2 regions of the Kineococcus halophytocola genome follow, and region 1 is predicted to be linked to the other one. Evidence: riboswitches for the same ligand, from Rfam matches in the RefSeq annotation. Region 1 holds a riboswitch; the other holds the start of a gene.
What was found. Region 1 has a riboswitch for S-adenosylmethionine ahead of AB2L27_RS19185 (O-acetylhomoserine aminocarboxypropyltransferase/cysteine synthase family protein). Riboswitches for the same ligand answer to the same signal wherever they lie in the genome.
Positions count from the first base shown of each region.

Region 1 (3,317 bases):
GGGCGACGGGTTCGCGCCCGACGTGCCGGGCACTGCCCACGTCGGTGACGAGGTTCAGCCCGAACCGGTCGCCCGAGAGGTGCTGCAGCGTGGCGGCCTGCCGCGCGGCGAGGTAGGGCGGGGTGATCCCGGCGTTGACCGTGGGGACGACCCCGAGGTGGGTGGTCGCGGCGAACAGGTACGGCGCGAGCAGGAGCGGGTCGTGCTTCGGGCCGCCGTACGCCGCGCGCACCCGCAGGTCGAGCGTGGCCGGGTTCCCCAGCGAGACGGCATCTTCGACCACGACGAGGTCGAACCCGGCGCGTTCGAGGTCGCGGACGGCGTGGGCGTACAGGTCCGGGCGCGTCCAGTCGTCGTTCCACGCCTGGTAGTCCCGGCCCCAGCCCTGCGGGCCGAAGCCCCGGGAGAAGAAGTACCCGAAGTGCTGCAGCCGGCCCATCAGGACCCCACCTCCACCAGGGCGGGCTCGCGCGTGGCGGCCAGGGCCAGTTCGAGGTCGGCGAGGAGGTCGGCGGGTTCCTCCAGGCCGATCGACAGGCGCAGCAGCCCGGGCCAGATCCCCGTCTCGAGCCGTTCGGCCTCGGTGCGGTGCGCGTGCGTGGTGCTGGCCGGGTGGATGACGAGCGAGCATACGTCCCCCACGTGGGTCATCCGCGTGAACAGCTGCACGGCGTCCACGAACCGTTGTGCTGCAGTCCGTCCGCCGGCGAGCGTGACGGACAGGACCGCCCCGGTGCCGAGCGGCAGCAGACGCTGCGCGACGGCGTGGGACGGGTGGTCGGGCAGGGCCGCGTGGTCGACGGACACGACCTCGGGACGCTCCAGCAGCCAGCGGGCCAGGAGTTCGGCCGTGGCGCTCTGGCGGGCCACCCGCAGCGAGAGCGTCTCCAGGCCCTGCTGGACGAGGAACGCGTTGAACGGCGAGATGGCCGGTCCCAGGCGGGACGCGACGACACCGCGGGTGTGCTCGACGTAGGCCCGCCGCGGCCCGTACCGGTCGACCCAGCTCACCCCGCCGAGGACGCCGACCGGGGCGGTGAGGTGCTCGAACCCCGACCAGTCGAACCCCTCCCCCGTGACGACCACGCCCCCCAGGGCGGCGCCGTGACCGGCGAGGAACTTGCTGGCGGAGTGCACGACGACGTCGGCCCCGTGCTCGAGCGGGCGCAGCAGGTACGGCGTGGCGAAGGTGTTGTCCACGACGAGCGGGACGCCGTGGCGGTGGGCCACGGCGGCGACGGCCGGGACGTCGAGGACCGTGTTCTTGGGGTTGGCGATCGACTCGGCGAAGAACGCGCGCGTCGTGGGACGCACCAGCCGCTCCCAGTCCTCGGGACCGGCCGCGAAGTCGACGGTGATCCCGAGCCGGGCGAAGTTCTCCAGGAACAACCCGCGCGACCCCTCGTAGAGGTCCGCGGCGGCCACGAGGTGGTCCCCCGCCCCGAGGACCCCGAGCAGGGCGACCGTGAGGGCGGCCTGCCCCGTGCCGAGCAGCAGGGCGTCCGTCCCACCCTCGAGGGCGGCGAGCCGTCGTTCGACGGCGGCCGTCGTCGGGTTGCCCATGCGGGTGTAGACGAACCCGTCGTCCTCCCCGGCGAAGCGGGCCCGGGCCTGCTCGAAGTCGTCGAAGACGAACCCTGCCGTCAGGTGGACGGGGGTGACGCGGGCGCCCGTGACGGGATCGGGTTCGGTGCCGGCGTGGACCTGCCGGGTGGCGAAGGACAGGGGGGTGCTGGGGACGTGCGGCATCGCAGGGCCTTCCGGGGGCAGGACGGGTGAGGTGTCGGGGCGGTCAGGCCCGACAGGTCATCCCGGCGCTGCGCAGCAGGTCGATCACGAGACGCCGCGTCAGCGGTGCGTGCTCCATCGGTGGTCCTCTCCCATCGGTCCTGGCGGGAGCACCGACCCCGGCGGGGCGGTTGCTGCGGCGTCGACGAGCCAGGTCTCTCGGCCGCTCTGGATGGCCCCTCCAGTGGAGAGCACCGCGGCCCGGGCTGTCAAGCGCTTCACACGATCGGGGTAGCGTGCGGCGGCGTGATCCTCACGGCGATGCTCTTCTACCCCGGCGGCGAGCACCTCACGAGCTGGCGGCTGCCGGGCGGCCGGCCCGCCGACTACCTCTCGGTCGGCTACTACGAGGACTTCGCCCGGACCGCGGAGCGGGCCGGGTTCGCCGCGGTCTTCTACGCCGACGAGCTCTACGTGTGGGACCGGTTCCCGTCGGGGGTCGAGCACGTCGCGAACCTGCGCCCAGAGCCCTTCGGACTGCTCGGCGCGCTGACGCGGTGCACCGAACGGATCGGTCTCGTCGCGACGGTCTCCACCACGTACAACGAGCCGTTCCACACCGCTCGCCAGGTCGGGTCCCTGGACTTCCTCAGCTCCGGCCGCGCGGGCTGGAACCTCGTGACGTCCGCGAGCGACGAGGAGGCGCGCAACTTCGGCCTGGACCGCAACCTCGACCACGCGGCCCGGTACCGCCGCGGCGCGGAGTTCGTCGAGGTCGTCCACGGGTTGTGGGACAGCTGGGACGACGGGGCCGTGGCCCCGGACGTGGCGAGCGGCCGGTACGCCGACCCGGCCGGGATGCACGTGCTCGACCACGAGGGCGAGTTCTTCCGCGTGCGTGGTCCCCTGAACCTGCCCCGGCCACCCCAGGGGCGGCCCGTGCTGTTCCAGGCCGGGTCCTCCGAGGACGGCCGACGGCTGGCGGGACGGCACGCCGAGGCGGTCTTCGTCCCCGGGTCGGCCCCGCTGCCCGGCGCGCAACGTCTGTACGAGGACTACAAGTCCCGCGCCGTCGCGGCCGGCCGCGCGCGGTCCGACCTGCTGGTCCTGCCGGCCCTCTCCCCCGTCCTCGGCGCCACGACCGCGCAGGCGCGTGAACGGGTGGACGAGATCGAGGCCCTGACCCCGGACCGGCTGAGCCTGGACTGGCTGTCGCACCACCTCGGCGTGGACCTGTCCGACCGACCGCTCGACGAGGAGTTCCGGTTCGACTTCGCGGGCGGCTCGAACCAGGTCCAGACCGTGTACGAGGGGATCCGGAAGCTGGTGGACCGCGACCGGTTCACGCTGCGCGAGCTGTACCGCGTCATGCTGCGACGGCGGTTCCTGCCGGGGACCCCCGAGGAGGTGGCCGACTGAATGACCCAGCGGTTCACCTCCGGTGCGGCGGACGGGTTCACGCTCGCCTTCTCCTCCGTACCGCAGGGGGTTGAGGAGTTCGCCGAGCAGGTCGTGCCGCTGCTCGTGCGCCGCGGTGTGCTGGCCCCGGAACTGCGGTCGGCGACGCTGCGGGGCAACCTGGGCCTGCC
Region 1 is NZ_JBGFTU010000032.1:10,261-13,577, forward strand. It holds gene AB2L27_RS19180 (LLM class flavin-dependent oxidoreductase) at 1-439, opposite strand, end outside; gene AB2L27_RS19185 (O-acetylhomoserine aminocarboxypropyltransferase/cysteine synthase family protein) at 439-1,749, opposite strand; SAM riboswitch class I at 1,861-1,967, opposite strand; gene AB2L27_RS19190 (NtaA/DmoA family FMN-dependent monooxygenase) at 2,035-3,147, shown strand; gene AB2L27_RS19195 (hypothetical protein) at 3,148-3,317, shown strand, end outside.

Region 2 (3,317 bases), on a different contig from region 1:
GTAGGAGTGGGCCCGGTCCAGCAACCCCACGAAGTCGAGGAGCTCGGCGGTGCGCCGGTCGCGTTCGGCCTTGTTCCCGCCCGCGACCTTCAACGGGTAGGCCACGTTCCCGGCGACCGTGCGGGACCGGAACAGGTTGAACTGCTGGAAGATCATCCCGATCTTCGAGCGGGCCGCCCGGAGTTCCCCCTCGGACAACGTCGTGAGGTCCTGCCCGGCGACCAGGACGCTGCCCGACGTCGGCTTCTCCAGCGCGTTGAGCAACCGGACGAGGGTCGACTTCCCGGCTCCCGAGTAGCCGATGACCGCGAGGACCTCGCCGGTCTCGACCTCCAGCGAAACGGCGTCGACCGCCGTGACGGTGGAACCGTCACGACGGTCGAAGCTCTTGCTGACGTCCGTCAGCGAGATGAGAGCCGTCACTTGTCCGCGGCAGCCTTCGCGTCGGCCTCGACCTTCGTCGTCTCCGCCTGCAGGTCCGCCGCCGGGACGTCCTGGACGACCGCGCCCGGGTTCTCCTCCAGGAAGACCTCCTGCACGGCCGGGTCGTGCCACAGCGCGGCCAGGTCCAGGTACGTCTGGTTGCCGACGTCGGCCTTGCGGGCCGTGAAGATGTTCACGTACGGCGCCGCGGCGGGGGACGACGGGTCGTCCTTGACGATGATGTCCTCGACCGGCAGGCCCGCCTTGGTGGCGTAGTTGTTGTTCACGATCGCGGCGGCCACGGACCCGGACTGCAGGGCGCTCGCGGTCTGGTCCGCGGCGACGGTGGTCACCTGGACCTTGGACGACTCGATGTCGTTCGTCTTGGAGAACGCCGTGCCGCCGTCCTTCAGCGTGACCAGACCGGCCTGCTGCAGGACCAGGAGGCCACGGGCCTCGTTGATCGCGTCGTTCGGGATCGCGACCTTGGCGTCGGCGGGGAGTTCGGCGACGGACTTCGCCGTCAGGGAGTACAGCGGCAGCGGGTACACGGCGGTGGCGCCGATGGGCTGCAGGTCGTCGCCCGCGGTCGCGTTGTAGTTCGCGAGGTACTGGATGTGCTGGAACTGGTTGAGGTCCAGCTGGTCCTGCGACAGCGCCGGGTTCGGCTGGGTGTAGTCGGAGAAGTTGATCAGCTCGACGTCGACGTCGTACCTGGACTTGGCGAGCTCGACGTAGGGCGTCCAGTACTTCAGGGACTTGTCGGCGACGCCGATCTTCACCGTCGTCGGTCCGGTGCCACCGGCGGCGCTCGTGCTGGTGCTGTCGTCCCGGGTACCCAGGACGACGGCGACGACCACGACGATCGCGACGACGACGGCGGCGACCACACCGATGAGCAGGCCGCGGCGCTTGGGCTTGTCGGGCAGGGCGGGGGTGTTGGACACGGGATCACTCCGGGAGTCGTTCGGCGGGCGCGCGGCTCGCAGCACCCCGTGCTCGACGGTGTCCGTTGATCCGCGCTTGCCGGACGGGGACGTCCGGCCAGGTCCTCACCTGGGGCACCCCACCGCGGGGGAGGGTTGCCGGACAACGAGCCAGGGCTTGCCGTTGTCACTCATGACCTGCCGCAACGGTAGCACCGGTGACGCGGTGCCCGGGCCGGGCGCGGCGACCGGCCCGCTCAGCCCGCGGCCGCCTCCCGCGCCCGGTCCAGGGCGTCGGCGACGGCCAGGTACCCGAGGGCGGCGTCGGCCAGGACGTCTCCCCGCTTGGCCGGCGACCCCGGCGACCAGCGCTTGTCGTCGTACTCCACGGCGCTGCGGCGCAACGCCTCCCGGCTCACGCGCAGTTCCCGCCCGAGGCGCTCGACGAGTTCGCCCGGTGCGGGGGCCGCCGGTCGCAGCGCGGCCCCGTCCCCGGCGCGCAGCTGCACGAGCACGTCGTGGTCCAGGCCGTCGTGCTCGGTCCAGAACCGCACGGGCCGGTCCACGACGTGGTTCCACACCGGCGCCTGCGCCGACCGGAACCACAGCACCACCGGTCTGGTCTCCAGCCCGGAGGCGGCCAGCCAGTGCCCGCCCGCCGGTGGCCGGGTGCCGGCGGCGCTGTCCTCCTCGGCCGCGTTCGTCACCAGCGCCACCTGGACGGCGTCGGCGTCCGGCAGGTCGTCGCGGCGGGGCCCGAGCAGCGCGCCGAACACCCACGCCTCGCTCACGCGCAGCCGCACGATCCCGGCGGGCTGACGGCTCACGTGCGCGCAGCGGTCGGCGACGTCCTCGAGGGTCCGCAGGGCGGTGGTCCACTTCACGGACCCCAGTGTGGGAGAGGTTGCGGGTCGGGCCGGGACCGGGCCTAAGCTGCGCCGGTGGATTCGACCGAGCTGAGGGCCCTGCAGAAGCCGTTGAAGGACTCCTACCGGGAGGACCCGGCCAAGGCGCTGGTGCCGGCCAAGGCCGTCGCCGTGCTCGACGGGCAGTCCATCGGCGTCTCGGTCGACGGCTTCGCCGGGACGACCCGCGCGGGCCTGCACCCCGCCGCCGGTGGGGACGGCACCGAGGCGTGCTCGGCCGACATGCTCTGCGAGGCCGTCGCCGCGTGCGCCGGGGTGACCCTGCGCAGCGTCGCGACCGCCATGGGCGTCGAGCTGCGCAACGCCTCCGTGACCGCCGAGGCGCACTGGGACGCCCGCGGCACCCTGGGCGTGGCCCGGGAGGTGCCCGTCGGCATCACCGACGTGACCATCACCTTCGACTTCACCTCCGACGCCGACGAGGCGACCGAGCAGAAGATGATCACGCTGGCCGAGCGCTACTGCGTCATCGCCCAGACCCTGCAGACCCCGCCGAAGGTCACCGTCCAGCGCGCCTGACGCCCCCCGGTCCCGGATCGTCGACGCGCAGGGCCGGACCCGCCGGCCCACCGCGTCGACGGTCCCACCCCCGCGGGCCGCTGGCTACGATCAGGGCGTGAGGACCCGATCCGCGCCGCCGGCCCCGCCCGCGCGCGAATCGCTCGCCGACTCCGTCCACGCCTCGTTGCTGGCCTGGCTCATGGACGGCAACGCCGCGCCGGGGCAGGCCCTGAGCATCGACGGCCTCGCCCGCACGCTCGGCGTCTCCCCGACCCCGGTGCGCGAGGCGATGGCGCGCATCGAGTCCACGGGCCTGGTCGAACGGGTCGCCATGCGCGGCTACCGCGTCGCGGGGCTGCTCTCGCGCGAGGAGGTCGACCAGCTCATGGACGCCCGCCTGCTGCTGGAGTGCCACAACGTCGCCGCGGCCGCCGCCCGCGTCGACGAGGCCCTCCTGGCGGAGCTGGCGGACACGGTGCGGCGCATGACGTGCGCCCCCACGGGGCCGTCCTTCGTCGACTACCAGGACTACCACCGCGCC
Region 2 is NZ_JBGFTU010000014.1:22,011-25,327, forward strand. It holds gene AB2L27_RS12990 (methionine ABC transporter ATP-binding protein) at 1-423, opposite strand, end outside; gene AB2L27_RS12995 (MetQ/NlpA family ABC transporter substrate-binding protein) at 420-1,370, opposite strand; SAM riboswitch class IV at 1,438-1,548, opposite strand; gene AB2L27_RS13000 (DUF7711 family protein) at 1,607-2,233, opposite strand; gene AB2L27_RS13005 (OsmC family protein) at 2,291-2,794, shown strand; gene AB2L27_RS13010 (GntR family transcriptional regulator) at 2,892-3,317, shown strand, end outside.
Region 2: linked by a shared signal. The riboswitch ahead of AB2L27_RS12995 (MetQ/NlpA family ABC transporter substrate-binding protein) and the one ahead of AB2L27_RS19185 (O-acetylhomoserine aminocarboxypropyltransferase/cysteine synthase family protein) in region 1 are both predicted to bind S-adenosylmethionine.